3 regions of the Streptomyces sp. NPDC021093 genome follow, and region 3 is predicted to be linked to each of the others. Evidence: riboswitches for the same ligand, from Rfam matches in the RefSeq annotation. Region 3 holds a riboswitch; each other region holds the start of a gene.
The links. Region 3 has a riboswitch for cobalamin ahead of ACH4SP_RS38685 (ribonucleoside-diphosphate reductase subunit alpha). Riboswitches for the same ligand answer to the same signal wherever they lie in the genome.
Positions count from the first base shown of each region.

Region 1: it holds a riboswitch for cobalamin, as region 3 does, so the genes downstream of both, ACH4SP_RS26805 (prenyltransferase/squalene oxidase repeat-containing protein) here and ACH4SP_RS38685 (ribonucleoside-diphosphate reductase subunit alpha) in region 3, are expected to answer to the same signal.
Region 2: it holds a riboswitch for cobalamin, as region 3 does, so the genes downstream of both, ACH4SP_RS18705 (cobalamin biosynthesis protein) here and ACH4SP_RS38685 (ribonucleoside-diphosphate reductase subunit alpha) in region 3, are expected to answer to the same signal.

Region 1 covers NZ_JBIRQJ010000008.1:419,636-429,222, forward strand. The annotation lists gene ACH4SP_RS26785 (ECF transporter S component) at 1-329, opposite strand, end outside; gene ACH4SP_RS26790 (ABC transporter ATP-binding protein) at 326-2,017, opposite strand; gene ACH4SP_RS26795 (energy-coupling factor transporter transmembrane component T) at 2,014-3,264, opposite strand; gene ACH4SP_RS26800 (hypothetical protein) at 3,269-4,267, opposite strand; gene ACH4SP_RS26805 (prenyltransferase/squalene oxidase repeat-containing protein) at 4,264-7,320, opposite strand; cobalamin riboswitch at 7,579-7,713, opposite strand; cobalamin riboswitch at 7,774-7,852, shown strand; gene ACH4SP_RS26810 (hypothetical protein) at 7,981-9,429, shown strand; gene ACH4SP_RS26815 (PPOX class F420-dependent oxidoreductase) at 9,494-9,587, shown strand, end outside.
Region 2 covers NZ_JBIRQJ010000005.1:615,453-625,039, forward strand. The annotation lists gene cobO (cob(I)yrinic acid a,c-diamide adenosyltransferase) at 1-239, opposite strand, end outside; gene ACH4SP_RS18695 (putative cobaltochelatase) at 239-2,326, opposite strand; gene ACH4SP_RS18700 (cobyric acid synthase) at 2,419-3,990, opposite strand; gene ACH4SP_RS18705 (cobalamin biosynthesis protein) at 3,987-4,979, opposite strand; cobalamin riboswitch at 5,016-5,154, opposite strand; gene ACH4SP_RS18710 (hypothetical protein) at 5,268-5,489, opposite strand; gene ACH4SP_RS18715 (anion permease) at 5,503-6,789, opposite strand; gene ACH4SP_RS18720 (lysozyme) at 6,946-7,725, opposite strand; gene ACH4SP_RS18725 (class II aldolase/adducin family protein) at 8,101-8,775, shown strand; gene ACH4SP_RS18730 (alpha/beta hydrolase) at 8,855-9,587, shown strand, end outside.
Region 3 covers NZ_JBIRQJ010000017.1:16,903-26,489, forward strand. The annotation lists gene ACH4SP_RS38660 (GntR family transcriptional regulator) at 363-1,253, shown strand; gene ACH4SP_RS38665 (hypothetical protein) at 1,529-1,810, shown strand; gene ACH4SP_RS38670 (carbon starvation CstA family protein) at 2,005-4,233, shown strand; gene ACH4SP_RS38675 (CstA-like transporter-associated (seleno)protein) at 4,350-4,538, shown strand; gene ACH4SP_RS38680 (GNAT family N-acetyltransferase) at 4,694-5,194, shown strand; cobalamin riboswitch at 5,265-5,406, shown strand; gene ACH4SP_RS38685 (ribonucleoside-diphosphate reductase subunit alpha) at 5,546-7,942, shown strand; gene ACH4SP_RS38690 (ribonucleotide-diphosphate reductase subunit beta) at 7,942-8,958, shown strand; gene ACH4SP_RS38695 (CynX/NimT family MFS transporter) at 9,026-9,587, opposite strand, start outside.

The DNA of each region.
Region 1 (9,587 bases), on a different contig from region 3:
GTCTCGATGCCCGCGGTACCGGCGCCGAGCGGGCGCAGGGCGGCGTTGACTGCGGACAGCACCCCCAGCATGGCGAGGGCCTTGGAGCTGATGCCGCCCTCGGCGATCTCGGAGATCACCACGCACAGCACGACCACGAGCAGCGCGCCGAAGATCAGCGGAGGGGTGTAGCTCGCGCCGAACTTCCCCGGTGCGACGAGGAAGGGCCAGAAGAAGGCGACGATCCCGAGGAACGCGGCCATGGCGATGACCAGTCCTGCACGGCGGGAGAGCCGGATGGCGCTCGGAGTCCCGGGCAGGGGCGGGGGCAGGGCCGGGGGCAGGGTCATGCGTGCGCTCCGGACAGTACGGCCTCGACCTGGCCGACCGTCAGATACGGCAGCGGCGCCAGGATCTTGGCGGTCTGCGGGGCGAATACGGGGGAGGCCAGGACGACTTCTCCGGTCACCCCGTCGGCGACGATGTCGCCCTCGGCCATCACCACCACCCGGTCCGCGGCGCGTGCCACGAACTCCACGTCATGGGTGGAGATCACGACCGCGTGTCCCTCGGCCGCCAATCCGTCGACGATGACGGCCAGTTGACTCTTGGCGCGGTAGTCGAGGCCCCGGGTCGGCTCGTCCAGGAGCAGGACCCGCGGGGCCGCCGCGAGCTGGATCGCCAGCACCAGGGCCAGCTTCTGCCCCTCGGAGAGGTCGCGGGGGTGAGTGGTGTCGGGGATGCCGGGGGCGATCCGGTCCAGGAGGGCGCGGGCGGAGGTGCGCGCGGGCGGTCCCGACGAGGCGAACGGTCGCGGCGGTGCGAACGCCCCCGACGGTGCGGATTCGGCGTCGGCCTGGTCCAGCTCCTGCTTGACGCTCTCCAGGTACAGCAGGTCCGTCGGCGTCTGCGGCACCAGGCCGACCAGCTGCCGTGCCTCGGCCGCGGGGAGCTTCTGCGGATCCCGCCCCTTTCCGCTGCCGTCGTCGGCCGAACGCACCTTCACCGAACCGGCCCTGCGCGGCCCCGACCCCTGAAGCGCCCACAGCAGGGAGGACTTGCCGGAGCCGTTGCGCCCCATCAGCGCGGTGACGTCGCCTCCGCGCAGCCGGAGATCGACCTCGCGGACCGCGGGAACGCCTTGGTACGTCACCGTGATCCCGTGCGCGGTGAGGAGTTCGGGCCGGTCGGCCGAGGGGGCGGGGCGGGCCGGCGGGGGAGCGGCCCGGGCCAGCCGGTCGCGCAACGGTACGGCGGCCCTGCGTGCGTCGCGTACGGACAGCGGCAGCGGCAACCACCGGGCGGCGCGCCCGAGTTCGACGATCGGCGGTGCGACCGACGCGTCGCGGAACACCTCGGCGGGCGCGCCCGCGACGACCCGGCCGTCACCCGGCAGATGGATCACGCGGTCGGCGTACTGCACGACGCGCTCCAGGCGGTGCTCGGCGAGGAGGACGGTGACGCCGAGGTCGTGCACGAGACGGGTCACGGCGGCCAGGACCTCCTCGGCGGCCGTCGGGTCCAGGGCCGAAGTGGGCTCGTCGAGCACGAGCACGCGTGGGTGTGCGGTGAGCACCGAGCCGATGGCGACGCGCTGTTGCTGCCCGCCGGAGAGCTCGTGCAGCGCCCGGTGGCGGAGGTCGGCGAGTCCGAGGAGGTCGAGGGTCTCCTCGACGCGCTTGCGCATGGTGGCCGGTGGCACGGCCAACTGCTCCATCGCGTAGGCGAGTTCCTCCTCGACGGTGTCGGTGACGAAGCCGTCGATCGGATCCTGGCCCACCACTCCGACCACGTCGGCGAGTTCGCGCGGCGGATGGTCGGCCGTGTCGCGGCCGTCGACCGTCACGCGCCCGAAGAGGGTGCCGCCGGTGAAGTGCGGGACGAGTCCGTTCACGGCCCCCAGGAGCGTGGACTTGCCGACTCCCGTGTGCCCGACCACGACGCAGAGTTCCCCCTCGTCCACGGTCAGGTTCACGTCCCGGAGCACCGGCTGCGCCGAGTCCTCGTACTGGACGGTGACCTGGTCGAAAGTGATCACGTGGATTCCTCGGTGCGCTGTGCGGGGGCTTGTACGGGGAGCTGTACGGGGGCTTGTGCGGGGGCTCGTACGGGGAGGGGGCCGGGGAAGGAGGGCGGCGTCGGCGGCGGTGCCAGGAATCCGGCGGCCCCCGCGAGCAGGACCGCCCCCGCGGGGACGAGCGGCAGCGTCGGCCAACTCAGCGGATAGATGGACGGGTTGAGCTCGGCGGCGTTGAACCCGGCGTTGCTGAACAGCAGCGCAGCGGACAGTACTCCGCACCCCGCCACCGCCCACTCGGCGAACCGCCACGGGTCCGGCCGGTACGTCGTCCGGGTCACCCGGCGCCCGCCGAGCCGCAGCCCCGCGAAGCACAGCACCGCACCCGCCCCCATGGCGGGCAGTCCCAGCAGTCTCGGCGCGGTCGCGTCGAGCAGCCCGTACGCCCCCGCGCACAGCCCGCACATGCCGAGTAGCATGAGCGCGCCGGTCAGCCGGCGGGAGCCACGGGTCGCCGTCCCGGCCCGCCCGTATCCCCGGGAGTCCATGGCGGACGCCAGCCGCAGCGACCGGTCCAGTGCGTCTTCGAGTACGGGGACGACGATGCCCCGCAGCGCGCGCATGCCCTTCGTGCGCCCGGCCCGCAGCCGCCGCGCCCGGTGCACCCGCTGGACGCTGTGCACCAGTTGGGGCGCGACGCTGAGCGACACGGTGACGGCGACGCCCAACTCGTGCAGGGCGCCCGGCAGTACGCGCAGTGCCCGCTTCGGGTTGGCGAGGGTGTTCGCCGCACCGATGCAGCACAGCATGCACGCCAGCCGAAGCCCGTCCGTGGCGGCAGAGAGCAGCGCCTCCAGCGAGACAGGGCCGCCGAGCTGGATGCCCGCGTACCAGTCCGGGGTGGGGATGCGAGGCAGGGAGAAGAGGAAGTGGTCGCGCGGGGTGATGCCGGTGGCGAAGACCGCCCGGAAGACGACCCGGATCGCCACGACCGTGAGCGCGAGATACAGGTAGTACTTGAAGCCGCGCGCCCACGGGGCCTCGGTGCGGCGCACCGTGACCACGTACCCGAGGACGGCGAGGACGAGGAACAGCAGCAGCGGATTGTTGGTGCGGCTGACGGCGGTGGCCAGGGCGAGCGCCCATATCCACCACGCGACCGGATGGAGCGTACGGGGCAGCCGACGGCCGCCCGCGTCGGGTGCGGGACCCGGCGCGGGCGGCTCCTTCGCGGCATCAACTGCCTTGGAAGCAGCAGGACTTCGCACGTGCTTACTCCGCCGCCCGACGGCGGCGCCTGGCCGCGAACACGGCGGCGCCCGCGATCAGCAGCACCAGCGCACCGGTGCCGACGGCGGGCAGGTACGAGCCCACGTCGTGCGCGGCGTCGGCGGCCGGGGCGGCGTCCACGACCTTGGGCCCGGAGGCCGCTGCCGCCGATGGCTTCGGGACGGCGGTGGCGGTGGCCGACGGGGTGGGAGTCGTGGGCGAAGGGGTTGCCGGAGGGGTCGTAGTCGGAGGGGAACTGGTAGGCGGGGGAGGGGTGTTGGGGGTCTGTGGGGGAGGTTGCCGCGGGATCCCCTGCCCTTGCGGCGGCGCGGCGGGCGGCGGCGTGTAGTCCGCCGGAGGGTTCGCCGGAGCCGGTCCCGTGTTGACGCCGGGCGGCAGCGGCGGTGCGGTCCTGGTGTCCTTCGGGACCGGCCTGTTGCCGTTCGTCGGCCGGGCGTTCTTGGCGCGCAGCTGGTCGGGGGTGATCCTGGGTCGGCCCTCGGTGCCCCCGATGTCCGTACCGCCGAAGATCCACAGATCGACGCTGCCGGGCCGCGGCTGGTAGAGCATGGCGCCCAACTGGCTGTACTCCCACGTGTTCTGACCCGGATCGGCGTGCCAGTACGACCAGTAGGCGGAGGCCGGCGGGGTCAGTACGCAGTCGTCCTGTTCCGGCGGCGGGAACTGCTTGCCGCCCAGGTGACCGCTGTAGCCGATGCGGCAGATGAACGCCGGACCGTCGTGGCCGGTACCGGTGGTGGCCCAGCCGCCCTGGTTGAGGAGTTCGTAGCCGGTGGTGGGCGTCGTGCCGCAGGAGCGGTAGACGGGACCGCCCCAGCGGCTGAAGTCCACCGCGAGGACGGCTCCGGAGGAGGTGGTGCACTGGCTCATCGGCTGCGGGGCGGCGTGCGCCGGGCCCGCGGTGGCCGCGAACGCCGCCACCGTCAGACCCAGTGCGGTGGCCGCGCGGGCGAAGGCGCGCGTGAGGACGCCGACGTTCATCGCTGCTCCTCCGCTGCCGCTGCGGTGCGTCGCCTGCGGGCGGTCACGGTGATGCGCCAGCCGCCCAGGACGAGGAGGGCCGCTGCGGCCGCGAGAGCACCGGCCTGCACGCCGGTGGAGGCGAGGGGGCCGTTCGCGGTGGCGCCGCCGGTGGCAGCTCCGGCGGTGCTGCCGGTGTCGACGATGCCGCCCGTGGCGCCGGTGCTTGTCCCGGCTGTGCCGGTGCCCGCGCTGCCGGTGGTGTCGACGATGCCGCCCGTGCCGGATGCGTCGCCGGAGCCGGAGGCTTCGCCCGGGGTGACGATGTTCGTGCCGCCGGTGGTGGTGCTGCCCGCGCCGCTGCTTCCGGAGGCGGAGCCCGCCGTCGTACCGCCGGTGACAGTGCCGGGGCCGCCCGTCGTGGTGCCGGCAGAGGTACCGGCCGAGGTGCCGCTGGAGGTGCCGCCGACCGTCGGGTCCGGCGGGGGAGTCGTACCGTTCAGGTCGCGGTCGATCCTGCCGAAGGAGATGCCGGTCGCACCGCCGACGGCCTGGGTGGAGGCCCGTACGTCCGAACCGCGCTGGCCCTCCTTCGCCACGTTGAAGCCGCCGTCGCCGTTCTGCTGCCCGGCCAGGAACTTGCGCGCCTTGGCGATCTGCGCGCCGTACTTGCCCACGTCCAGGGACAGGCCCTGGACCGCCAGCGCGGCCGAGTTCACCGAGTTGCCCGCGGCGCCCGGGAATCCGCCGTCGGGGAGCTGCTTGGTCGCGATCCAGGCGAGCGCCTTGGCGACGGCCGCCTTCGGCCCGGCGCCTCCGACCAGGTCCATCGTCATCGCGGCCATCGCCGTGGAGTCGACGTCCGAGTCGCCGGTCGCCGGGATCAGGCTCGGCCAGGCGCCCGACGGCTTCTGAAGGCTCGCCAGGTAGGTGGCCGGCGCCTGGGCGGCGGCCTTCTCACCGGCCCGTACCTGCGCCATGAGGGCAAGCGACTGCGAGAAGACCGACGGGGCGTACGTGTAGTTGCCCTTGGCGGCGCAACTGCGGTCCGGCGCCCGGCTCGGTGCCCCGCACACCGCCCTGCCGAGCGCGGCGATCAGGTCCTGGCCGCCGAAGGCCCGCGGGTCGCGGCCCACGGACTGGGCCAGCAGCGCGGTCTTGCCGATCGAACCGCCCGCGGCGTACTTGGTGCCGACGTTGGTCCAGTTGTGGACGGTACGGCCCGCGCCGTCCTTGCCGCCCTTGTCGAGGAAGTCGACGATGCCGCGCAGCCGCGTGTTGTCGAGGCCGGTCGCTGCGAGTGCGTACGCGCCGTCGATGGTGAGGCCGAAGTCGGCCCGGCCGACGCCGCCGCCCGCGTCGTAGTACGCGCCCTTCGTGAGGGTGGCGGCACTGGTGAGGTACGCGACGCCCTTCTTGAGGTCCGGGCCCGCACCGGGCGGAGTGGTCGGCGGACCGGTCGGCGGAGTGGTCGGCGGGTCGGTCGGTGGATTCGTCGGGGGGTTCGTGGGCGGGTCGGTCGGAGGATCGGTGGGCGGGTCGGTCGGCGGGTTCGTGGGCGGATCCGTCGGGGGGTCGGTCGGCGGGTGCGTCGGTTCGGTCTTCTTCGTGGTCAGTGACGCCAGGCTGGTGCCCCGCCCGGCGAGGACCGCGTGCGCCGTCGGGTAGATCTCCGAGGTGGTGGCGCCGTCGAAGCCGATGCCGCCGTCGGCCAGCTGCTGCCGGGACAGCCAGGCGAGGGCCGCGTCCGCGTGGCCGGTGTCGCCGAGGGCGCGCAGGGCCTGCGCCGCGAACACGGTGGTGAAGGGGCTGCCCTCGGTCATGCCCGTGGCGGCCGGGAAACCGCCGTCCGCCAGCTGGGACTTCTTCAGGTACGTACGCGCCTTGGCGACGGCGGCGTCCTGCCCGCCGACCGCCTGCAGGGCCAGCACCACCTGACCGGTGCTCCACGCCTCGGGGTCGCAGTTCTCGCCCGGTCGGATCAGGATGCTGGTGAACCCGCCGTTCTCGCACTGGAGTTGAGTGAGCCGGGCGACCGCTTCGGCGGGCGGAGCCAGCCCCGCGCGCTTCACCGCGAGCAGGGCGAGCGCCTGGCCGTCGGCGTACCCCGCGTACCGGAAGTCGCCCTTGGCGGTGCAACCGGGTGTGGAATCACCGGTGTTGGGGCCGCCCCTGCAGATGTTCCCGGCCAGGTCGCCGGCCAGGTCGTGGCCGCCGAAGTCACGCGGGTCTCCCTCGGTGCTCGCGGCCAGCAGTGCGAGGCGTGCGGCCGCGTTCGCGTCGGGCGCCCGGTACTTGCCCGCCGCGTCCTTGCCCGCCGGATAGGCGTACGCGTCGGTGTGCGCGGCCAGGAAGGCGACCACCTTGTCGAGACCCGCGCTCTTCCCGTCCGCCGCGGCCACGGCGAGGGCGATCTCGGCCGTGAACCAGTGGTTCGGGGCCTCCGCGCCCTCCTCGACGACGCGTTCGCCGTCCGTGAGTCGGCCCTTCAGCCACTTCGCGGCGGCCGTGACATCGACCTTGCCCGGGGGGACGGTCGGCGGCGTACCGGTGGGGTCGGGGTCCGGTGCCGCACCGCCGCCCGCGCGGACCTGGTCCGGGGTGAAGGTGGGCTTCCCTGTGGTGCCGCCGATGTCGGTGCCGCCGAAGACCCAGACGTCGACGTCGCCCGCCTTCGGCCTGCGGTCCATGGCGCCGTACTGGCTGTACGTCCACGTGTTCTGGCCCTGCGACGCGTGCCAGTACGACCAGTAGGCGGTGGCCTGCGGCGTGAGGACGCAGTCCTCCTGCTCCGAAGTCGGGTACTGCTTGCCGGAGTTGTACGAGGCGTGGCCGAGGCGGCAGATGAAGGCGGGGCCGTCGTGCTGGGTTCCCTCGGTGCGGAAACCGGCCTCGTGCAGCAGCTCGTACCCCGTGGTCGGGGTGGCGTCGCAGCCGCGTACGACCTTGCCGCCCCACGGGCCGAAGTCGACCGCGACGACCGCGCCGGTCGTCGCCGTGCACTTGTCGACGGGGTCGGCGGACGCGGGTGAGGAGGTCCCTGTGGCGAAGGCCGCGCCGCCGACGACGAGCAGCAGCGCCGCCAGGAAGGCCGACACGGCTGCGGGCAGGGCGGCCGGCAGGAACGGCGCTCCCAGCGGTCTTCCCGCGCCGGGTATTCGGCCCAACCGGCCACGTCTGCGCGCGAGTCGGCGCTGGTGCTGCTCTGCGGTCCCCACTGCGGCCCCTCGTGTCGGCCGAGCGGGCGCATGCGTGGCCAAAGGGCTTCGCCGGGGCCGTCGAACGCCGAGGTGAAGGCCTGTCGAACCACGCCGTAGTCCGCGACGGCGTCTCTCGTTCATGACTCAACGGGCAGGCATTCCGGCTCACCCGCCACGGGGGCGGGTCCACGGTTGCGGGTCAGCGCCGGAATTCGACCGGCTTCCCCTGCGAGCTGAGCAATAGCAGCCGGAGTGAAGCACGGGGCGCGTGGGAACGTCAAGGTTCTCTGGAACTTGCGGAGTTCGTGTAACGTCCTGCTCCGCCCCAGGGGGAACCCGGTGAGATTCCGGGGCTGACGCGCAGCGGTGTGGGACGGCAGAGTGCCGTTTCCGAGCCCGAATGCCCAGGTGGCACAGCACATTTCGTCAGCCGTACTACGCGATCGGACGGCGGTCGGCGGTTCCCCGGGGCGTCGTACGCCGCCCGGCCGTGGGGACGGGACCGATCGGCGTCCCCCACTCCAGGAGCAGACCGTGCCCCGTCCTCGTACGCCCGGATCCCGTACCGCACCCCGCCGTACCGCCACCCGCCGCGCCGCCTTCGTCGTACCCGTCGCCGCGTTCGGGGCCTTCGCGCTCACCGTGCTGCCCGCCGCGGCCACGTCGACGCCCGCGCAGATCGCCACGTCCAGGACCAACGGCGTCGGATACCTCAAGTCCCTTCAGGGCGCGGACGGTTCGTACGCGGGCTCCGGTCTGTCCAACGAGTGGGCGTTCAGTGCCCTCGCGGCGGCGGGCACCGCGGCCGTCGACGTCGCGCCGGGCGGTGACACCACGAAGAACGCCCGCACCGTCTACCGCAACCTCCTCGCCACCGCCGGCTGGCCGTCGGCCGCGCCGGTCGTCACCGACTACGAGCGCGGCGCCCTCAACGCGTACGCGGCCGGGATCGACCCGGCCCGCGTCTCCGCATCCCGCAACCTCGTCGCGGACATCTACGGCCACTGGCAGAGCGCCGAGCCGGGCTACTTCGGCCAGTCCGGCCTCTACAACGGCACCGCCTTCGCCGCCCTCGCCCTCGGCGGGGCCAGAACCCAGGCCGGCGGCCAGCGCGTGCCGAAGGCCCTGCTCGACTCGATGATCACGCGGATCCGCGCCAACCAGCACCACGACGGCGGCTGGAACTTCAGCAAGGCCGAGGGCGACCCGGACGCCCTCAACTCCGCGAGCGACATCGACATGACGGGCGCCTCGATGGCCGCCCTCTGCGTGTCCGGCGTGGCGAAGACCGACCCGGACATCCTCCGGGCCAAGGCCTTCCTGAAGGGCAAGCTGGTGCTCAGCAGCGGTGCGTTCAACGCCATGTTCGGCGTCAACACCGACTCCAACGGCTGGGCGGTCTCCGGCCTGAACGCCTGCGGCATCGACGCCCAGACCGGTGACTTCCGCACCTCCCTCGGCAAGACCCCGGTCGACTTCCTGATCTCCCAGCAGTTCAACCCGGGCGGCGGCTTCAGGTACCAGCCGGGCGACACCTCCCCGCAGCCGTACGCCTCCATCGACGGGCTGCGCGCGGTCTCGGGCGGCGGCTTCACCACCGCGCCGCCGACCCCGGTGACGGCCGGAGCTCCCCAGTGGGTGGCCGAGTCCGCCTTCACCCCCGGCACCCCGGCCAAGCTGGCACTGACCGTCGACAACGGGACCGGCACCCTCCAGGCCTGCTCGGTCGCCCTCACGCCGACCGGTACGACCGCCACACTGGGCGACGTCCTGAACGCCGCGGCGAGTGCGGCGACCCCGGCGGGCTGTGTCACCGGGGTGACGCCCGCATCCGGCACCGGAGCGATCACCGCCCTCAACGGAACAGCCAATTCCGGCGCCGCCACCTGGAAGGTCAGCCTGGACGGCGCGGCCTTCGCGGGCGCTGCCCGCAACACGGTGATCCACGTGGGGGACACCGTCGCGCTGCGCTTCGGCAGTTGATCAGTACCCGTACTCTCGAAGGAGTCGATGTACCCACCACTGATCGGAGCGCCTGATGCACACCATGACCGAGGAAGAGTGGCGTGCCTTCGTCCTCACCGGCACCCGCACGGGCAAGCTGGCGACCAATCGCAAGGACGGCCGCCCGCACGTCACCC
Region 2 (9,587 bases), on a different contig from region 3:
TCGCCCGTGGCGCCGAGCGCCTTGAGCGCGTTCTCCTCGCCGACCTTCCACTTCGCCGACTTCACGAACTGGAACACCCCGATCGGCCAGCCCTGGTTCCAGGCCCGCAGCGCCATGCCGAAGGCCGCCGTCGACTTCCCCTTGCCGATGCCCGTGTGCACCATGAGCAGCGGCCGGTTGCGGCGCTGGCGGGTGGTGAGCCCGTCGTCCGGTACGGATTCCGGTTGTCCCTGCGGCATTACGCGGCCCTCCTTGATGCGCCCTGGGCGCCCTTTGCGCCTTGCGCGCCCTGTACGTCCTTGACCAGCCCGGCGATCGAATCCGCCCGCAGCTCGTCGAGCGTCACCGCCGTGCCGCCCAACTCCCTTGCCAGCTCGGCCGCGAGACCGAGGCGCACCATCCCCGACTCGCAGTCCACGACCACCGAGGCGATGCCCTCCGCCTCGTGCAGCCGCGCCGCCCGCCCGGCCAGCGCCACCGGCTCGGGGCCGCCGGTCGCCCGGCCGTCCGTCACCACGACCAGCAGCGGCCGGCGCGACGGATCCCGCAGCCGCTCCACCCGCAGTACGTCGTGGGCCTTCAGCAGCCCTGCCGCCAGCGGCGTACGGCCGCCCGTCGGCAGCAGCTCAAGCCGCGCCGCAGCGGCGTCCACCGACGACGTCGGCGGCAGCGCCACCTCCGCCTCCTTGCCCCGGAAGGTCACCAGACCCACCTTGTCCCGCCGCTGGTACGCGTCCAGCAGCAGTGACAGCACGGCACCCTTCACCGCGCCCATCCGCTGCCGCGCCGCCATCGACCCGGAAGCGTCCACCACGAAGAGCACCAGGTTCCCCTCGCGCCCCTCCCGCGTCGCCTGCCGCAGGTCGTCCCGCCGCACGACGAGGCCGCGCCCGGTGCGCCCGCGCGCGTGCTGGTGCGGGGCGGCGGCCTGCACGGTGGCCGCCAAGTGCAGCTTGGTGAGCGCCCCTTGGGGACGTACCGCTCCTGTCGTACGCCCGTGCTCGGTGCGCGCGCGGGAACGGCGGCCCGCCGCGCCCTCGCCGAGCCCCGGCACGCTCAGCATCTTCGTGCGGAACGGCTCGGCCGACTTGGCGGCGGGCTGTTCCGCACCGCCCTTCCCGGCGGGGGCGGGCTGCTGCTCGGGCTGCTCCTGGGGAGGCTCGGGCGTGTCGCCCCGCTGAGACTCGTCGCGCTGCGGTGCGTCGGGGCCTTCGCCGTCGTTCTGCGGCGGGATGCCACCACCGGGCCCGTCAGGACCGGGATCGGGATCGTCGTCCCCGTCTCCGCCCCCGCCGTCGCCCTCGCGGTCGTCCTGCGGGCTGTTCTGCTCCAGCGTCTCGTCGAGCTTGTCCTCGTCGAGGCCCGGCGCGTCGAACGGGTTGCGCCGCCGCCGGTGCGGCAGCGCCAGCAGCGCGGCCTGCCGCACGTCCTCCTCCTGCACGTCCTCGCGCCCGGCCCACGCGGCCAGCGCGGTCGCGGTGCGCGCCATCACGATGTCGGCCCGCATCCCGTCGACCTCGAAGGCCGCACAGGTCGCCGCGATCTGCCTGAGCGCGTCGTCGCCGAGGCGGACCTGGGGCAGCAGCGCACGCGCGGCCACGATCCGCTCCCGCAGATCGGCCTCCTCGCCCGCCCACTTGGCGACGAAGCCCGCCGGGTCGTCGTCGTACGCCAGCCGACGGCGCACCACCTCCACCCGCTGGTCGGTGTCCCGGGACGCGGCCACCTCCACGGTCAGCCCGAACCGGTCGAGCAACTGCGGCCGCAGCTCGCCCTCTTCGGGGTTCATCGTCCCGACCAGCAGGAACCGTGCGGCGTGCCGCACGGACACGCCCTCCCGCTCGACGTACGACGCGCCCATGGCGGCGGCGTCCAGCAGCAGGTCGACCAGGTGGTCGTGCAGCAGATTGACCTCGTCGACGTACAGAATCCCGCGGTGCGCGTCCGCCAGCAGGCCCGGCTCGAACGCCTTCACGCCGTCGGCCAGCGCCCGCTCGATGTCGAGCGCCCCCACGAGCCGGTCCTCGGACGCGCCGACCGGCAGCTCCACCATCCGCGCGTCCCGCGACACGCCGTCCGCCTCCTGGTGCGGCCCGTCGGGACACACCGGGTCCGGCGCCCCCGGATCGCACGAGAACCGGCACCCGTCGACCACCGGCACCTGCGGCATCAGCGCCGCCAGCGCGCGCACGGCGGTGGACTTGGCAGTGCCCTTCTCCCCCCGCACGAGCACACCGCCCACGGCGGGCGACACGGCGTTGAGCAGCAGCCCGAGCCGGAGGTCGTCCTGCCCGACGATCGCAGTAAAGGGGTAAGGCGTACTCATACGGTCTCCATCGTCGTTTCCGGCTCCACACCAATTCGCTTGAACGGTTCCGCGCGGGTCCTTCGTGGCTGGTCGCGCAGTTCCCCGCGCCCCTACGGGGCCCCTGGAGGCACGAACGGCAGGCCCACCGGCGCACCCGACTCGATGAGCCGCCACAACCCGTCCGTGTCCGCGTGCTCCTCGATCAAGTCCCCGAGCTTGTCGAGCTGTTCCTCCCGCAACGCCTCGAAGCTCGTGTCCGGCGCCGGCACGAAACGCCGCCCGGCCGCCGCCGCGACCTCCCGCAGGAAGGCGCGCCGGAAGGCGTCGCTCTCCAGCGACCCGTGCCAGTGGGTGCCCCAGACGGAACCCACCCGGCACCCGTCCAAGCCATGTCCATCGTCATCAGAGATGAACCCTTCCCCGCCCAGGACTTCGGCCACCCCGTGGTGGATCTCGTAACCCGCGACGGACTCGCCGAGCGCCTCGCCCACCGGCCGCGCCAAGGTCTTCTCCCGCGCGAACCGCACCCGCACCGGCAGCAGCCCCAGCCCGTCGACCAGTCCGGCCCGCGACTCGACCTCGTCCTCGATGCGCGTCCCCAGCATCTGGTACCCGCCGCAGATCCCCAGCACCGGCAGACCCTCGGCCGCCCGCCGCACCAGGGCCTCCGCGAGCCCCCGCTCCCTCAGCCATTCCAACGCCCGGACCGTGCCCCGGGTTCCCGGCACGACCACCAGGTCCGCGTCGGCCAGCTCCTCGGCGCGGTCCACGAAACGCACGACCACTCCCGGTTCGGCGGCCAGCGCGTCCACGTCCGTGAAGTTCGACATCAGCGGCACCGCGCACACCGCGACCCGCAGCACGTCCTCGCCGACCGGCGGCGCCACCACGGACTCGCGCACCGCACCGCGCATCGACACCCGCAGGCCGTCCTCCTCGTCGATGCCGAGCCCGTGCGCGAACGGCAGCACGCCGTACGTCTTGCGCCCGGTCAGGTCCTCCAGCATGTCGAGACCCGGCTCAAGCAGCGACACATCGCCCCGGAACTTGTTCACCAAGTACCCCGCGACCAGCCGCTGGTCCTCCCGCGCGAGCAGCGCCGTCGTACCGAAGAACGACGCGAAGACACCACCGCGGTCGATGTCCCCGACCACCACCACCGGGAAGTCGGCGGCCCGCGCGATCCCCATGTTCACGATGTCCGTACGGCGCAGATTGATCTCCGCGGGGCTTCCCGCGCCCTCGCAGATCACCGCGTCGTACTGGCCGCGCAGCTGGGCCAGGCACTCGGTCACCGTCCCGAGCAGCGCCTCCCGGTGGCCGCCCTGTACGCCCTTGCCGTACTCCTTGCCGCCCGCCGTGCCGAAGAAGCCCCGCGCGCTCATCTCGCCCACCGGCTTGCCGAGCAGCACCACCTGGCTGGACCTGTCACTGCCCGGCTTGAGCAGCACCGGGTTCATGAGCGCGGTCGGCTCGACCCGCGCCGCCTGCGCCTGCATCGCCTGGGCGCGCCCGATCTCCGCGCCCTCGCGCGTCACGAACGAGTTCAGCGACATGTTCTGCGCCTTGAACGGGGCGACCTTCACCCCCTGCCGCACCAGCCACCGGCAGATCCCCGCCGTGACCACGCTCTTGCCCGCGTCCGACGTGGTCCCCGCGACCAACAGCCCGCCGCCACTCATGAGTTACGCCCCTTCGCGTACGAGAACGCCAGCCGCCCCGCCGCACACACGGCCAGCGCCAGCACATTCACCCGGCGCGACAGCCGCACCGCACGCTCGATGTCCGGTACGGCCACGGGCCGCCCGGTGTCCCCGTTGAGCACCGCCCGGTGCTCCACCCGCCCCGCGTACGACAGCGTCCCGCCGAGCGTGACGCCCAGGGCGCCCGCGAACGAGGACTCCACCGGGCCCGCGTTGGGGCTCGGGTGCTTCGACGCATCCGTCCGCCAGGCCGCGAGAGCACCCCGCGAGTCGTCCCCGGCCAGCACCGCCAGTGCGGCCGTCAGCCGGGCACCCGGCCAGCCCGCGACGTCGTCGAGGCGGGCCGACGCCCACCCGTAGCGCCGGTAGCGCGCCGACTTGTGGCCGACCATCGCGTCCAGGGTGTTCACCGCGCGGAAGGCCACCAGCCCCGGCACGCCGCCGACCGCGCCCCAGACCAGCGCGCCCACGACCGCGTCCGAGGTGTTCTCGGCGACCGACTCCACGACCGCGCGCGCCATCTGCTGCCCGTCCAGGGCCTGCGGGTCCCGCCCGCACAGGTGCGGCAGCCGCTCGCGGGCGACGTCGAGGTCACCGGCGGCGAGCGCCCCGCCGACGGCACGGGCCTCGCGCCCCAGCGACGTACCGCCGACAACGGACCAGGTGGCGGCGGCGGTCAGGACGACGGAAGCGACGGGGGAGCGGCGTACGGCGCGCGCGGCGACGGCCGCCGCTCCGGCGGCTCCGCCGACACAGACCAGGGTGTGCAGTGCGCCCCAGCCGCGGTGGTCGCGCCACAGCGTCCGCTCCACCGCGCCGGCGGCACGTCCGAAGGCGGCGACGGGGTGGCCCCGCCGGGGATCGCCGAGCAGGAGGTCGCCGAGCAGTCCGGCGGCGGCGCCGTAGGCGAAGACGCGGGCGGAACTCGGACAGGGGGCGGCTGAACTGCGGGTTCCGCAGCCGGGCATGGCGATGTGTCCTTAACTCAGGGTCCGCGCCCTGGTTCGACGTGACGAGCGGCTGGGAGTTCCTGGCTTCCGTACGACCGGGTGGGTCGGTACGTGACAGTGGCGGGACCGCGCCGGATTCGCACCGGCTTCCTCTCCATGCCGCCGTATTGGCTCCGGCAGTCCACCACGCCCCGAGAACACCCGTCAACCTGGGCTTGACCTGCGGTGCTCCCCGGGCCCGAGGGGCGTACGCAGAACCGCCCCGCGCACGGGGCGCGGGGCGGCGGGGTGGGGCGAAGTGCGGGTTCAGACGACGATCAGGAAGATTCCGTACGCCACGGCCGCCGCGCACAGCGCGAAGCAGGCGTACGCGCCGGTGCGCGCCATGGTTGCGGAACCGCCCGAAGCGGCGGCGCTCTCCTGCTTGGAGAGGCCCACGATGCCGAGGGTGAACAGGCCCACCAGACCCACGGTGGCCACGAGGCTGACGCCGAAGACGGTGCCGAGAGCTGCCCAGTCGATGTTCATGTCGTGTGCGTCCTTAGACCGATGCGGCCGGGCGGGCCGCCTCGGTGGGGGTTCCGGCGGGGGAGTGGAGGGTGGCCTTGAGGTCGCCCGTCGTGGTGTGCGTGGCCTCGTGCGGGAACACACCGGCCGGGGGCGGGGTGACCGCCGCCATGGCGGTCGTGACGACGCCCGCGGGCTCGGCCGGGGCCGGCGCGTCCAGGTCGTCGGCGGTGACGTTGGTGTGGTCGACCGGCTTGCGGCGCGACAGGGCCCAGATCACGCCGGAGCCCGCGACCAGCAGGACCGCCACGACGGTGACGCCCCAGGCGCCCTGACCCGTCAGGTACTCCGCGGCGGCGGCGACCAGGCCGGCCGCCGGCAGCGTCAGACCCCAGGCGACGAACATCCGGGTCGCGGTCGACCAGCGGACGACGCCGCCCTTGCGGCCGAGTCCGGCGCCCATCACGGAGCCGGAGCAGACCTGGGTGGTGGAGAGGGAGAAGCCGAGGTGCGAGGAGGCCAGGATGACCGTCGCGGCGCCGGTCTGGGCGGCGAAGCCCTGCGGCGGACGGAGGTCGGTGAGGCCCTTGCCCATGGTGCGGATGATGCGCCAGCCGCCGAGGTAGGTACCGGCGGCGATGGCGACACCGGCCGAGACGATGACCCACAGGGGCGGGTTCGCGCCGGGGGCCAGCACGTTGCCGGTGACCAGGGCCAGGGTGATGACGCCCATGGTCTTCTGCGCGTCGTTGGTGCCGTGCGCGAGCGAGACGAGACCGGCGGAGGCGATCTGGCCCGCCCGGTAGCCCTTGGCGGTGGACTTCTCGTCGGTCTTGGACGCCAGCTTGAAGGTGAGCTTCGTGGCGAGGTAGGCGGCGATGCCGGCCACGATCGGCGCGGCGATCGCGGGCAGCAGCACCTTGGTGATGACGACGCTGCCGTTGACGCCCGAGGTGCCGACCGACATCAGTGTGGCGCCGATGAGGCCGCCGAAGAGTGCGTGGGAGGAACTGGACGGCAGGCCGATCAGCCAGGTCAACAGGTTCCAGAGGATCGCGCCGACGAGCGCCGCGAAGATCACTTCTGTGGTGATGCCGCTCTCGTTGATGAGCCCGCCGGAGATCGTCTTCGCGACCTCGACGGAGAGGAAAGCACCAACGAGGTTGAGCACGGCGGACATGGCCACCGCCGTCTTGGGCTTGAGTGCGCCGGTCGAGATGGTGGTGGCCATCGCGTTGGCTGTGTCGTGGAAACCGTTCGTGAAGTCGAACACGAGAGCGGTGACGATCACGATTCCGAGGAGGAGCGTGATGTGTTCCATTTACCCAGGCAATCGTTTGAGGTCAGTGGCTGTTGGAACGTAGGTAACCCGAGTGAACGGAAGGTGAACTGGGGAGGGCGTACCGGTGACCCGAAACACCGCGCCGCCGTTCCGCTTTCACCGGAACGGCGGCGCGGGCGGGCCCTCGCAAGGGCGTCAACGACGCGTGAAGGCACTCAATCGGCCGTGTGAGCCGTTGAAGAGATTCTGGTCACCCGGAAGTGCGCCCCGGCCGTTGTTGAACTGCCAGAAGGTCCAGTACGACCAGCCGGCCGGCAGCGCGCCGGGCGAGGAGTTGTAGCGCGCCAGCCACAGCGCGTGGTTCCCGCCGAAGGCCCGGCTCTTCCCGGTGCACTGGTTCCACCAGAGCGTGGTCGTGTAGATGACCGGACGGCGGCCGGTCCTGCGCCGCACCTCGTCGCTGAAGGACCTGATCCACGACACCATCTGGCCAGGCTTCAGCCCGTAGCACTTGTTCCTCTTGTTGGTCTTCTTGTACGGGTTGTTCTCCAGGTCGACGGCGGGCGGCAGGGTCCGGCCGTCGGCCCGCCAGCCCCCTCCGTTGCGTACGAAGTAGGCGGCCTGGGTCCTGCCTGACGACTGGTGCGGCAGCGCGAAGTGATAGGCGCCGCGCTTGATGCCCACCTGCCGCGAACCGTTGTACTGCTGGGCGAAGTAGGGATTGCGGTAGGTGTGGGACTCGGTGGCCTTGACGTAGACGAACGTCGCGCCCTTCTTCTTCGCCTTCCGCCAGTCCACGTTCTTCTGGTGGCCGGAGACGTCGTGCCCGCGCGGCTTGGCGGCCGCCTCCGCGGTCGGGCCGCCCAGCAGGACCGTGGTCCCCAGGGTCAGCGTGGCGGTGAGGCCGGCCGCGGCCGACAGGGACAGGGTGCGCCGACGGGCGCGCCGACGGGACGGTTTGTGATCACGGGCCATGGTTCCCCCCGGAATGGCTACGTGCATGACAAATCAGGGCAGAGGCTACTGGAAGATCCACAGAACCCGGTCGATCTCCGGCCAACCCGGGCCGAGAAGGGGCGAAGGGGGCCTGCGGGACTTACGGAGCCCCGGCCTCCGGGCTACAGTGCGCCGCGCCGGGCTGGCAGGATGCGGCACATGGCGACGGAACAGACGGAACCGGCGGACGCGACACCCTCGAAGGGCCGGGCGCCCTCGCAGGACCCGGGCGCGGCGCACGCACACGATCCGGCCGCGGCGCACGCGCACGATCCGGCCGCGACGGACCCGCAGGGCCCGGCCCCGGCGCCCTCGCAGGCCCCGGCCGACGCGGTCGGGCGGGCCTGGCGGGAACTGGTGCACACCGCCCGCAGGTCGGTGGCGGACGGGCTGGTCGTCGGCACGTCGGGGAACGTCTCGGTACGCGTGGGCGGCCTGATCCTGGTGACCCCGAGCGGCGTCCCGTACGACCGGCTCCGCCCCGGCGACGCGGTCGGCGTCGACCTCGAAGGCCACCAGGTGCTCGGCGACCTCGCCCCCACCAGCGAACTCCCGATGCACCTCACCGTCTACCGCACCAGCCGCGCGCGGGCGGTCGTGCACACCCACGCCGTGCACGCCACCGCCGTCTCCACCCTCGTCGACCGGCTGCCCCCGGTGCACTACATGGCCGCGTCCATGGGGGGCCAGATACGCACGGCGCCCTACGCGACGTACGGGACCGAGGAGTTGGCCGAGAACGTGCGGCGCGCGCTGCGCGATCGCACCGGCTGCCTCCTGCGGAACCACGGCACCCTCACCTACGGCGACTCCCTCGACCAGGCCTACGACCGCACGGCGCAGCTGGAGTGGATGTGCCGCCTGTGGCTCACCGCCTCCTCCGTCCCCGGCCACTCGCCGACCCTGCTGTCCGCCGCCCAGCTCGACGCCGCCGGGCGACAGCTGAGGGAGTACGGACAGCAGGGGCACGGGGGGCAGGGCCAGGGACAGCAAGGCCACGGGGAGCCGGGCCACGGGCAGCCGGGCTGAACCCCCGGTTCCCCTTGCCGTCGCCCCCGGCGGACCCCGCCCACTGGCAGTCCCGGCCCGCTGTACGGACACTGAAGCGGTGCACCCGGCTAAAGCGGCGGCAGCGGCCGTCACCACTCTGATAGGCATCGGCGCGGCAGCGGTCGCGGCCGCCCGGTACGCCGGCGACGCCGCGCTCAAGGCATCGCCCGGCCGGCCGTCGCCCGGCGACCCCCGGGTCACCGTGCACGCCACGGCGGCCGGACAGGTCACCTTGACCCGCGGTCTCGCCACCCTCCGGCCGGGTACGTACGGACTGGAGGGCGAGGGCCCGGCGGGCGAAGGGGTCCACGCCGTCGTCGGCCCCGTCCTGGACGCCGTGCCTCACGAGGCGCACACGGTAGTCCGCCGCCTGGAGCGGGTCACCCGCGGCTCCCTGGAACCCGGCGCGAAGGTACGGCTGACCCCGCAGGTCCACACCGGCGATCCGCGCAGCGCGCTCGGCCTCGACTTCGAGCACGTCGAGGTCATGGGCGAGCTCGGGGCGCTGCCCGCCTGGTTCGTGCCCGGCTCCCGCACCACCTGGGTGATCGCCGTGCACGGCCTGGGCACCACCCGTGAGCACCCCCTGAACGTCATGGGCCTCCTGCACCGCTACCGCCTCCCGGTACTCGACCTCGGCTACCGCGGCGACCCCGGCGCGCCCCGCTCCCCGGACGGCCTCGCGCACCTCGGCGACTCGGAGTGGCGCGACCTGGACGCCGCGATCCGGCACGCCGTGCGCCAGGGCGCCGAGCGGATCATCCTGTACGGCTGGTCCACCGGAGCCGCGA
Region 3 (9,587 bases):
TCTCCTGCTCAGGGATGCCTGCAACCCCCGGCCCACCGCGAGGACAACGCACGAAGTACGGCCTGTGGGACTGGGACCTGGTCTTTAATGGTTTAGACCAGTACCCGGAGCTTGGCCTAGACCTTTTGGGGTGTCAAGGGTGTGTAAGACCGCTCGATGCGTCCGTTATCGGACCGACACCTAGGGGTGTGCGAGCGCTCTCAGCAGCCCCTCGGGCCACCGCGTTCACGGGCGACGCGGTGTATAAGAAGGAATCGCGCGGAGCCCAAGCCCCGCGCGGCGGACCGTGCCACCATCCATGTGAGCCGCGACAGACGGAGGAGCCGGTGACGGCAGCAGCGCAGGAACCGGGAAGGCCGACCATGACCACCGAGGGTGCCAGCACGGACAACGGCACGAGCACCAGCACGGGCACCAGCAGCGGCACCGGTACGCACACGAGCACGAGCAACGGCACAGGCACCGGCTCCGGCACGCACACCGGCACCGGCACGCACCTCACGAGCGCCGACAACGGTCAGGCCGCCGCCCCGACCCGCACCGCCCGCGTCCCCAAGTACTACCGCCTCAAACGGCACCTGCTCGACATGACCGAAACCCTCCCCCCGGGCACCCCGGTGCCCCCGGAGCGCACCCTCGCCGCCGAGTTCGACACCTCCCGCACCACCGTCCGCCAGGCCCTCCAGGAGCTGGTGGTCGAGGGACGGCTGGAGCGCATCCAGGGCAAGGGCACCTTCGTCGCCAAGCCGAAGGTCTCGCAGTCCCTCCAACTCACCTCGTACACCGAGGACATGAGGGCCCAGGGACTCGAACCCACCTCTCAGCTCCTGGACATCGGGTACGTCACCGCCGACGACACCCTCGCCGGGCTGCTCGACATCACCACCGGCGGGCGCGTCCTGCGCATCGAACGCCTGCGGCTGGCCAGCGGCGAGCCCATGGCGATCGAGACAACCCACCTGTCCGCCAAGCGATTTCCGGCCCTGCGCCGCTCGCTGGTGAAGTACACCTCGCTCTACACGGCGCTCGCCGAGGTCTACGACGTACGCCTCTCCGAGGCCGAGGAAACCATCGAGACCTCCCTCGCCACCCCGCGCGAGGCCGGACTGCTCGGCACGGACGTCGGGCTGCCGATGCTGATGCTGTCGCGGCACTCCCTGGACAAGGACGGCGAGCCCGTGGAATGGGTGCGGTCGGTCTACCGGGGCGACCGTTACAAGTTCGTGGCGAGGCTCCGGCGTCCGCAGGACTGACCGGCAACCGGTGTCGCAGGCGGTGCGATTGAGGCCGGTTCGAAGGCCCGCGGCACAGCTGGTCCCGGCATCGGCCCCGGCGTCCGCCCTGGTGGGCGAGGGCTCCGCCGGGTCCGTACCGCACCGTGGTCCAGCGATTTCCAGCCAGCTTCCTGGTCTAGTCCATTGACCCGCTCCGGGCCGTCGAGAAGGATCAGGACGCCCGGTGGCCACCGGCGTCCCACCCGTTCAACTCGCCCTGCACCGCCAGGGGTTCCACGGAAGGCACGTCTTTCATGCTGGGTAAGGCAAAGCTGGCGGCCGTGGCCGTCGCAGGCGGCATGCTCGCCGTCACCATGTCCACCTCGGCCCACGCGGCCGGCAGCCCCACCAACCTGACGGGCAAGGGCTGCCCCTCCTCGCACCAGAACAGCTCGGGCGGCGTCACCTGGGTCCAGACCCTGAAGAGCAAGACGCAGTCCTCGACCGGCCGTTGGTACGGCCTGTACAAGGTCGTGTACCTCAAGCCGTCCACGGGCCAGCCGGTCTCGCAGCCCAACCGCGAATACGCCTGCTGAGCACGCGCACAGCTCCTCGACACCCCGGCCGACAACACGTCGCACGCCTCGACACATTGCCGCCGGTACCCCGCTGACCTGCGATGGTCGCCCCTTGTCCATACCGATATGCGGACAGGGGGTTACGCAGCGCGGTCACAGCCCCTAGATTTCGCGCACGTTACGAGGATGATCGCGCGAGGGGACGGACCGCCATGGCAGAGCCGAGACCGACAGCCGAGACCGAGCAGGCCGGGGGCTCCCCCGGCCCCGCCCGCAAGCTGTCGCCCAAGTCCGTGGTGATCTGGAGTCTGGTGGCGCTCGTCGGCGCGGCCGGCTGGGCGGTGCTCGCCCTCTCCCGCGGGGAGGAGGTCTCCGCCGCGTGGATGCTGGCCGCGGCACTGGGCTCGTACGCCATCGCGTACCGCTTCTACTCGAAGTTCATCGCGAACCGCGTCCTCAAGGTCGACAAGACCCGGGCCACCCCGGCCGAACGCCTCAACGACGGCGTGGACTTCCACCCCACCGACCGGCGCGTCCTGTTCGGCCACCACTTCGCGGCCATCGCGGGCGCGGGTCCGCTGGTCGGACCCGTGCTGGCCGCCCAGATGGGATACCTGCCCGGCACGATCTGGATCGTGGCGGGCGTGATCTTCGCGGGCGCCGTCCAGGACATGGTCACGCTGTTCTTCTCCACCCGCCGCGACGGCCGTTCGCTCGGCCAGATCGCGCGGGACGAGATCGGCGCGGTGGGCGGCGCGGCCGCGCTGATCGCCGTGTTCGCGATCATGATCATCCTGCTCGCGGTGCTCGCGCTGATCATCGTGAACGCGCTCGCCGAGTCCCCCTGGGGCGTCTTCTCCATCGGCATGACCATCCCGATCGCCCTCTTCATGGGCGTCTACCTGCGCATCCTGCGTCCGGGCCGGGTCACCGAGGTGTCGCTGATCGGCGTCGCGCTGCTGCTGCTCGCGATCGTCGCGGGCGGCTGGGTCGCCGAGTCCTCGTGGGCCGAGACCTTCACGCTGGAGCCGGGCACGCTGGTCATCTGGATGGTGATCTACGGATTCCTGGCCTCGGTGCTTCCGGTGTGGCTGCTGCTCGCCCCGCGCGACTACCTCTCCACCTTCATGAAGATCGGCACGATCGGTCTGCTCGCGATCGGGGTGCTCATCGCCCTGCCGACGCTCAAGATGGACGGCATCACGAAGTTCGCGACGAGCGGGACGGGTCCTGTCTTCGCGGGGTCGTTGTTCCCGTTCGTCTTCATCACCATCGCGTGCGGCGCGCTCTCCGGCTTCCACTCGCTGATCTCCTCGGGCACCACCCCGAAGATGATCCAGAAGGAAACGCAGATCCGGACGATCGGCTACGGCTCCATGCTGGTCGAGTCGTTCGTCGCGATCATGGCGCTGATCGCCGCCTGCATCATCGACCCCGGCCTCTACTTCGCGGTCAACGCGCCCGCGGGCGTGGTCGGCGACACCGTCCAGGCGGCCTCCACAGCCGTCGGCAACCTCGGATTCACCATCTCCCCCGACCAGTTGGCACAGGCCGCCAAGGACGTCGAGGAGGCCAGCCTGCTGCACCGGACGGGCGGCGCGCCGACCTTCGCGCTCGGCCTCTCGGAGATCTTCTCGGCGGCCTTCGGCGGCGCCGCGATGAAGGCGTTCTGGTACCACTTCGCCATCATGTTCGAGGCGCTGTTCATCCTGACGACGCTCGACGCGGGCACCCGCGTGGGCCGGTTCATGCTCCAGGACATGCTGGGCAACATCTACAAGCCGTTCAAGAACGTCAGTTGGCGGCCCGGCGTCTGGATCGCCAGCGCGATCGTCGTCATCGCCTGGGGCTACTTCCTCTGGGTCGGCGTGCACGACCCGCTCGGCGGCATCAACCAGCTCTTCCCGCTGTTCGGCATCGCCAACCAGCTGCTCGCCGCCGTCGCACTCGCCGTCTGCACCACCCTGCTGATCAAGTCCGGCCGCCTCAAGTGGGCCTGGGTGACGGCCGTTCCGCTGCTCTGGGACGTGGCGGTGACGCTCACCGCGAGCTGGCAGAAGATCTTCTCCGCCGACCCGAAGGTGGGCTTCTTCGCCCAGCGCGACGTCTACCAGAGCGCACTCGACAAGGGCCTCGACAAGGTCGGACTCGCCAAGAACCGCGACCAGATGGAGACCATCGTCACCAACTCCACGGTCGACGGGGTCCTTTCGATCCTCTTCGCCGTGCTGATCGTCGTGGTCCTCTTCGAGGCCTGCCGCGCCTGCCTGAAGGCGATCCGCCACCCGGCCGCGGTCACGCTCAGCGAAACCCCCTACGTCGAGTCGAAGATCGTCGCCCCCGCCTCGCTCTTCGCCACCAAGGAGGAGAAGGCGGAGCTGGTCGCGGCGGGCGTCGGCCCGGAGGGCGGCCCGCGCGGAAGCGAGGAGGAGAAGGTGTGAACACCACCGCCCGGACCGCCGACGCCCGGACCGCCGACGCCCGGACCGCCAGTACCCGGGCCGCCGGTGCACGGACCACCGGCGCCCGGAGCGTCACCGCCCGGACCGTCGCCGCGGTGCGCCACCGGCTGGGCCGACTGCGTTGGTACGTACGGGAAGTGACCGGAGAGGCGACGTACGACCGGTATGTCGCACACGCCCGGTCGCACGACCCGGGCGCCCGGGTGATGACCCGCCGCGCCTTCGAGCGCAGCCGCACGGACGCCCGCGAGGGCGACCCCAGGTCGGGCTTCCGCTGCTGCTGAGCACCTCGCCCGCACCTCGCCGAGGACCTGCCAGGACCTCGTCAGGATCCGTCAGGACCTCGCTGAGGACCCGCTGAGCCCTCTCGTACGGCCTGGTGTCCCGCCCCTCGAAACGGGGTGGGCCGCCGGGCCGTACGCGTTGCACACTGCCCTCCATGGACATCACGATCAGGCTCGCCGAGCCCCACGAATACACCGAGGTCGGCGAGATCACCGCCCGCGTCTCCCTCGACGACGGCTTCCTCGACGACGGCGCGGAGGATCCGTATCTGCTCGTGCTGCGCGACGCCGCCTCCCGTGCCGCCCGGGCCGACCTGCTGGTCGCCGCCGATGCCGACGGCACGCTCCTCGGCACCGTCACCTACGCCCCGCAGGGCACCGAGCTGCAGGACATCGCCGTCCCCGGCGAGGCCGAGTTCCGCATGCTCGCGGTCGCGCACCGGGCCAGGGGGCGCGGGGCGGGCGAGAGCCTCGTACGCGCCTGCATAGCCCGTGCGAAGGCCGAGGAGGGCGTCGTACGGCTGGTGATGTCGACCCAGCCGACCATGCTCGGGGCACACCGGATCTACGAGCGGCTGGGCTTCGTACGGACGCCGGAACGGGACTGGGAACCGGTGCCTGGACTGTCCCTGTTGACGTACAAACTGGAGCTCTAGGACCCATCTGGCCCGCTTCCACTTGTGAAGCCTCGCGACGCGCGACACAAGATGTGGTGGGTTCTCCAACGAGGACCCACCACATGTATGCTCGTGCTCGCTGTCGTCGCAGGGGAATCCGGTGAGAATCCGGAACTGTCCCGCAACGGTGTGTCATGTGCGCTTTTGCGTACCGCCAAGTCCGAGGACCTGCCGACAGCGCATCCGGCTCGACCGAACCGGATACCGATACGTCCGGGCCTCGTGGTTGGGCCGGTGGACGCCAGGCGACGTGCGCCCCTTTCCGGGGTGCCGTGTGCCCGCGCGCCCCCTCCGCCGCAGGCCCCGCGCCGAGCGAGGGAGAGCCCCCACGTGACCATCGCGCCAGTCGATCCGGCCACCGCACAACAGTCTCAGGACAGCCAGGACGCGCCCGGGACCGCGCTCCTGCGCACCCTGACCGACCTCACCGCCGACCTGCCCGACACCGACCCCGGCCGGGTCGCAGCCGCCGCCCTGCGTGGGCGCAACGCACGCTCGGACGCCGCCGAGCTGCGAGAGCTCGCCACCGAGTCCGCCGCAGGACTCATCTCCGAGGACCCGGCGTACTCGCGCCTCGCGGCCCGCCTGCTCGCCCGTACGATCCGGGACGAAGCAGCCACCCAGGGCGTGAACTGCTTCTCCGAGTCCGTCTCCGTCGGCCACCGCGAAGGGCTCATCGCGGACCGTACGGCCGACTTCGTCGCCAAGCACGCGGCGGCTCTGGACGAGCTGGTCGACCTGGACGGCGACGACCGCTTCGAGTACTTCGGCCTGCGCACGGTCTACAGCCGCTACCTGCTGCGCCACCCGATCACCCGCCAGGTCATCGAGACCCCGCAGCACTTCATGCTGCGCGTGGCCTCCGGTCTGGCCGAGGACGACAGCGAGCGGGCTCTCGCCGAGGTCGCCTCGCTGTACCGCCTGATGAGCCGCCTGGACTACCTCCCGTCCTCGCCGACGCTCTTCAACTCCGGCACCCGCCACCCCCAGATGTCGTCCTGCTACCTCCTCGACTCCCCGATGGACGAGCTGGACTCGATCTACGACCGCTACCACCAGGTCGCGCGCCTCTCCAAGCACGCCGGCGGCATCGGTCTCTCGTACTCCCGCATCCGCGCCCGCGGCTCCCTGATCCGCGGCACCAACGGTCACTCGAACGGCATCGTGCCGTTCCTGAAGACCCTGGACGCCTCGGTCGCGGCCGTGAACCAGGGCGGCCGGCGCAAGGGCGCCGCCGCCGTCTACCTGGAGACCTGGCACGCGGACATCGAGGAGTTCCTGGAGCTCCGCGACAACACCGGCGAGGACGCCCGCCGTACGCACAACCTGAACCTGGCGCACTGGATCCCGGACGAGTTCATGCGCCGCGTGGACCAGGACGGCCAGTGGTCGCTCTTCTCCCCCGCCGACGTCCCCGAGCTGGTGGACCTGTGGGGCGAGGAGTTCGACGCCGCCTACCGCAAGGCGGAGGCCGCCGGTCTCGCCAAGAAGTCGATGTCGGCGCGCGAGCTGTACGGCCGCATGATGCGCACCCTCGCGCAGACCGGCAACGGCTGGATGACGTTCAAGGACGCCTCCAACCGCACCGCCAACCAGACGGCGGAGCCGGGCCACACGGTCCACTCCTCCAACCTCTGCACCGAGATCCTTGAGGTCACGAACGACGGCGAGACCGCCGTCTGCAACCTCGGCTCGGTCAACATGGGCGCCTTCGTCGACACCGCCACCCGCGACATCGACTGGGACCGCCTGGACGAGACGGTCCGCACGGCCGTCACCTTCCTCGACCGCGTCGTGGACATCAACTTCTACCCGACCGAGCAGGCCGGGAACTCCAACTCGAAGTGGCGTCCGGTGGGCCTCGGCGCCATGGGTCTCCAGGACGTCTTCTTCAAGCTGAAGCTGCCGTTCGACTCCGCGGAGGCCGCCGCGCTCTCCACGAAGATCGCCGAGCGGATCATGCTCGCGGCGTACGAGGCGTCCTGCGACCTCGCCGAGCGCTCGGGCCCCCTCCCCGCCTGGGAGAAGACCCGCACCGCGCGCGGCGTGCTGCACCCCGACCACTACGGCGTCCAGGTCTCCTGGCCGGAGCGCTGGGACGCGCTGCGCGCCCGCATCGCCAGGACCGGCATGCGCAACTCGCTGCTGCTGGCCATCGCGCCCACCGCCACCATCGCGTCCATCGCCGGTGTGTACGAGTGCATCGAGCCGCAGGTCTCCAACCTCTTCAAGCGCGAGACGCTCTCCGGCGAGTTCCTCCAGGTCAACTCCTACCTGGTGCGTGACCTCAAGGAGCTGGGCGTCTGGGACGCGCAGACCCGCGAGGCGCTGCGCGACGCGTCCGGCTCGGTCCAGGGCTTCAGCTGGATCCCGGCCGAGGTCCGCGACCTGTACCGCACCGCGTGGGAGATCCCGCAGCGCGGCCTGATCGACATGGCCGCCGCCCGTACCCCGTACCTCGACCAGTCGCAGTCCCTGAACCTCTTCCTGGAAACGCCCACCATCGGCAAGCTCAGCTCGATGTACGCGTACGCCTGGAAGAAGGGCCTGAAGACGACGTACTACCTGCGCTCGCGCCCCGCCACGCGGATCGCGCGCGCCGCCGGCTCCCAGGCGTCCGCCGAGGCCCCGGCCCCCTCCGCCAACATCCCCGTGCAGCAGGTGACGGACGCCGAAGCGCTCGCCTGCTCCCTGGAAAACCCCGAGTCCTGCGAGGCCTGCCAGTAATGAGCACCAACTCCGAAAAGAACCTGCTCGACCCCGGCTTCGAGCTGACTCTCCGCCCGATGCGCTACCCGGACTTCTACGAGCGCTACCGGGACGCGATCAAGAACACCTGGACCGTCGAGGAGGTCGACCTCCACTCGGACGTCGCCGACCTTGCGAAGCTGACCCCGGGCGAGCAGCACATGATCGGCCGTCTGGTCGCGTTCTTCGCGACCGGCGACTCGATCGTCTCGAACAACCTGGTGCTCACGCTCTACAAGCACATCAACTCCCCCGAGGCGCGGCTGTACCTGTCCCGCCAGCTCTTCGAGGAGGCCGTGCACGTCCAGTTCTACTTGACGCTGCTCGACACCTACCTGCCCGACCCGGAGGACCGCGCGGCGGCCTTCGACGCGGTCGAGGAGATCCCCTCGATCCGCGAGAAGGCGCAGTTCTGCTTCAAGTGGATCAACGAGGTCGAGAAGCTCGAACGGCTGGAGACGAAGGCCGACCGCCGCCGCTTCCTGCTGAACCTGATCTGCTTCGCGGCGTGCATCGAGGGTCTCTTCTTCTACGGTGCGTTCGCCTACGTCTACTGGTTCCGCTCGCGCGGTCTGCTGCACGGCCTCGCCACGGGCACCAACTGGGTGTTCCGCGACGAGACCATGCACATGAACTTCGCGTTCGAGGTCGTGGACACCGTCCGCAAGGAAGAGCCCGACCTCTTCGACGACGAGCTCCAGCAGCAGGTCACCGACATGCTGAAGGAGGCGGTCGCCGCCGAGCTCCAGTTCGGCCGTGACCTGTGCGGCGAGGGCCTGCCGGGCATGAACACCGAGTCCATGCGCGAGTACCTGGAGTGCGTCGCCGACCAGCGCCTGGAGCGCCTCGGCTTCCCGAAGATCTACGGGTCGTCCAACCCGTTCTCCTTCATGGAGCTCCAGGGCGTCCAGGAGCTGACGAACTTCTTCGAGCGCCGCCCGTCGGCGTACCAGGTGGCCGTGGAAGGCACCGTCGGCTTCGACGACGACTTCTAGGCCTTACGCGTACGGCAGTGGGGCCCCGGACTCGGAAGTCCGGGGCCCCACTCGTCGTCCGTACCGGCTAGCGCTGTACGCCACGCCCCGAAAGCGCGCCCGTCACCGCCATCGGAACGGCAAGCACCACCAGCGCGACCAGCCCCGTCGTCCAGCCGCCGGTCAGGTCCCGTGCGGCGCCGAACGCGATCGGACCGAGGGCAGCCAGCAGATAGCCCACGCACTGCGACATCGCCGACAGCAGTCCGGCCTCGCGCGCGGTGCGGGCGCACAGCGACATGTAGGTGATGCCCAGGGACAGCACCGCGCCCAGGCCGAGGCCCAGCAGGGCCGCCCACAGCACTGCCGCCCCGGTCGGCGCGGCGATCAGGCCGACGAAGGCGGCCACGCACAGCGCGCTGCCGCCCACCGCGAGGTGGCTCTGCCGCCTGGAGTGCTGGGCCCACACCGGCACCAGTACCGAGGTGACCACGGCCGAACCCATGCAGACCGCGAGCAGCACCCCGGCGCCGCCCTCGGTGTAACCGTGGTCGATGTAGAACGACGGCAGCCAGGTGGTCGCGGTGTAGTAGAGGAAGGACTGGAAGGCGTAGAACAGGGCGACCGCCCAGGCCAGCCGGCTGCGCCAG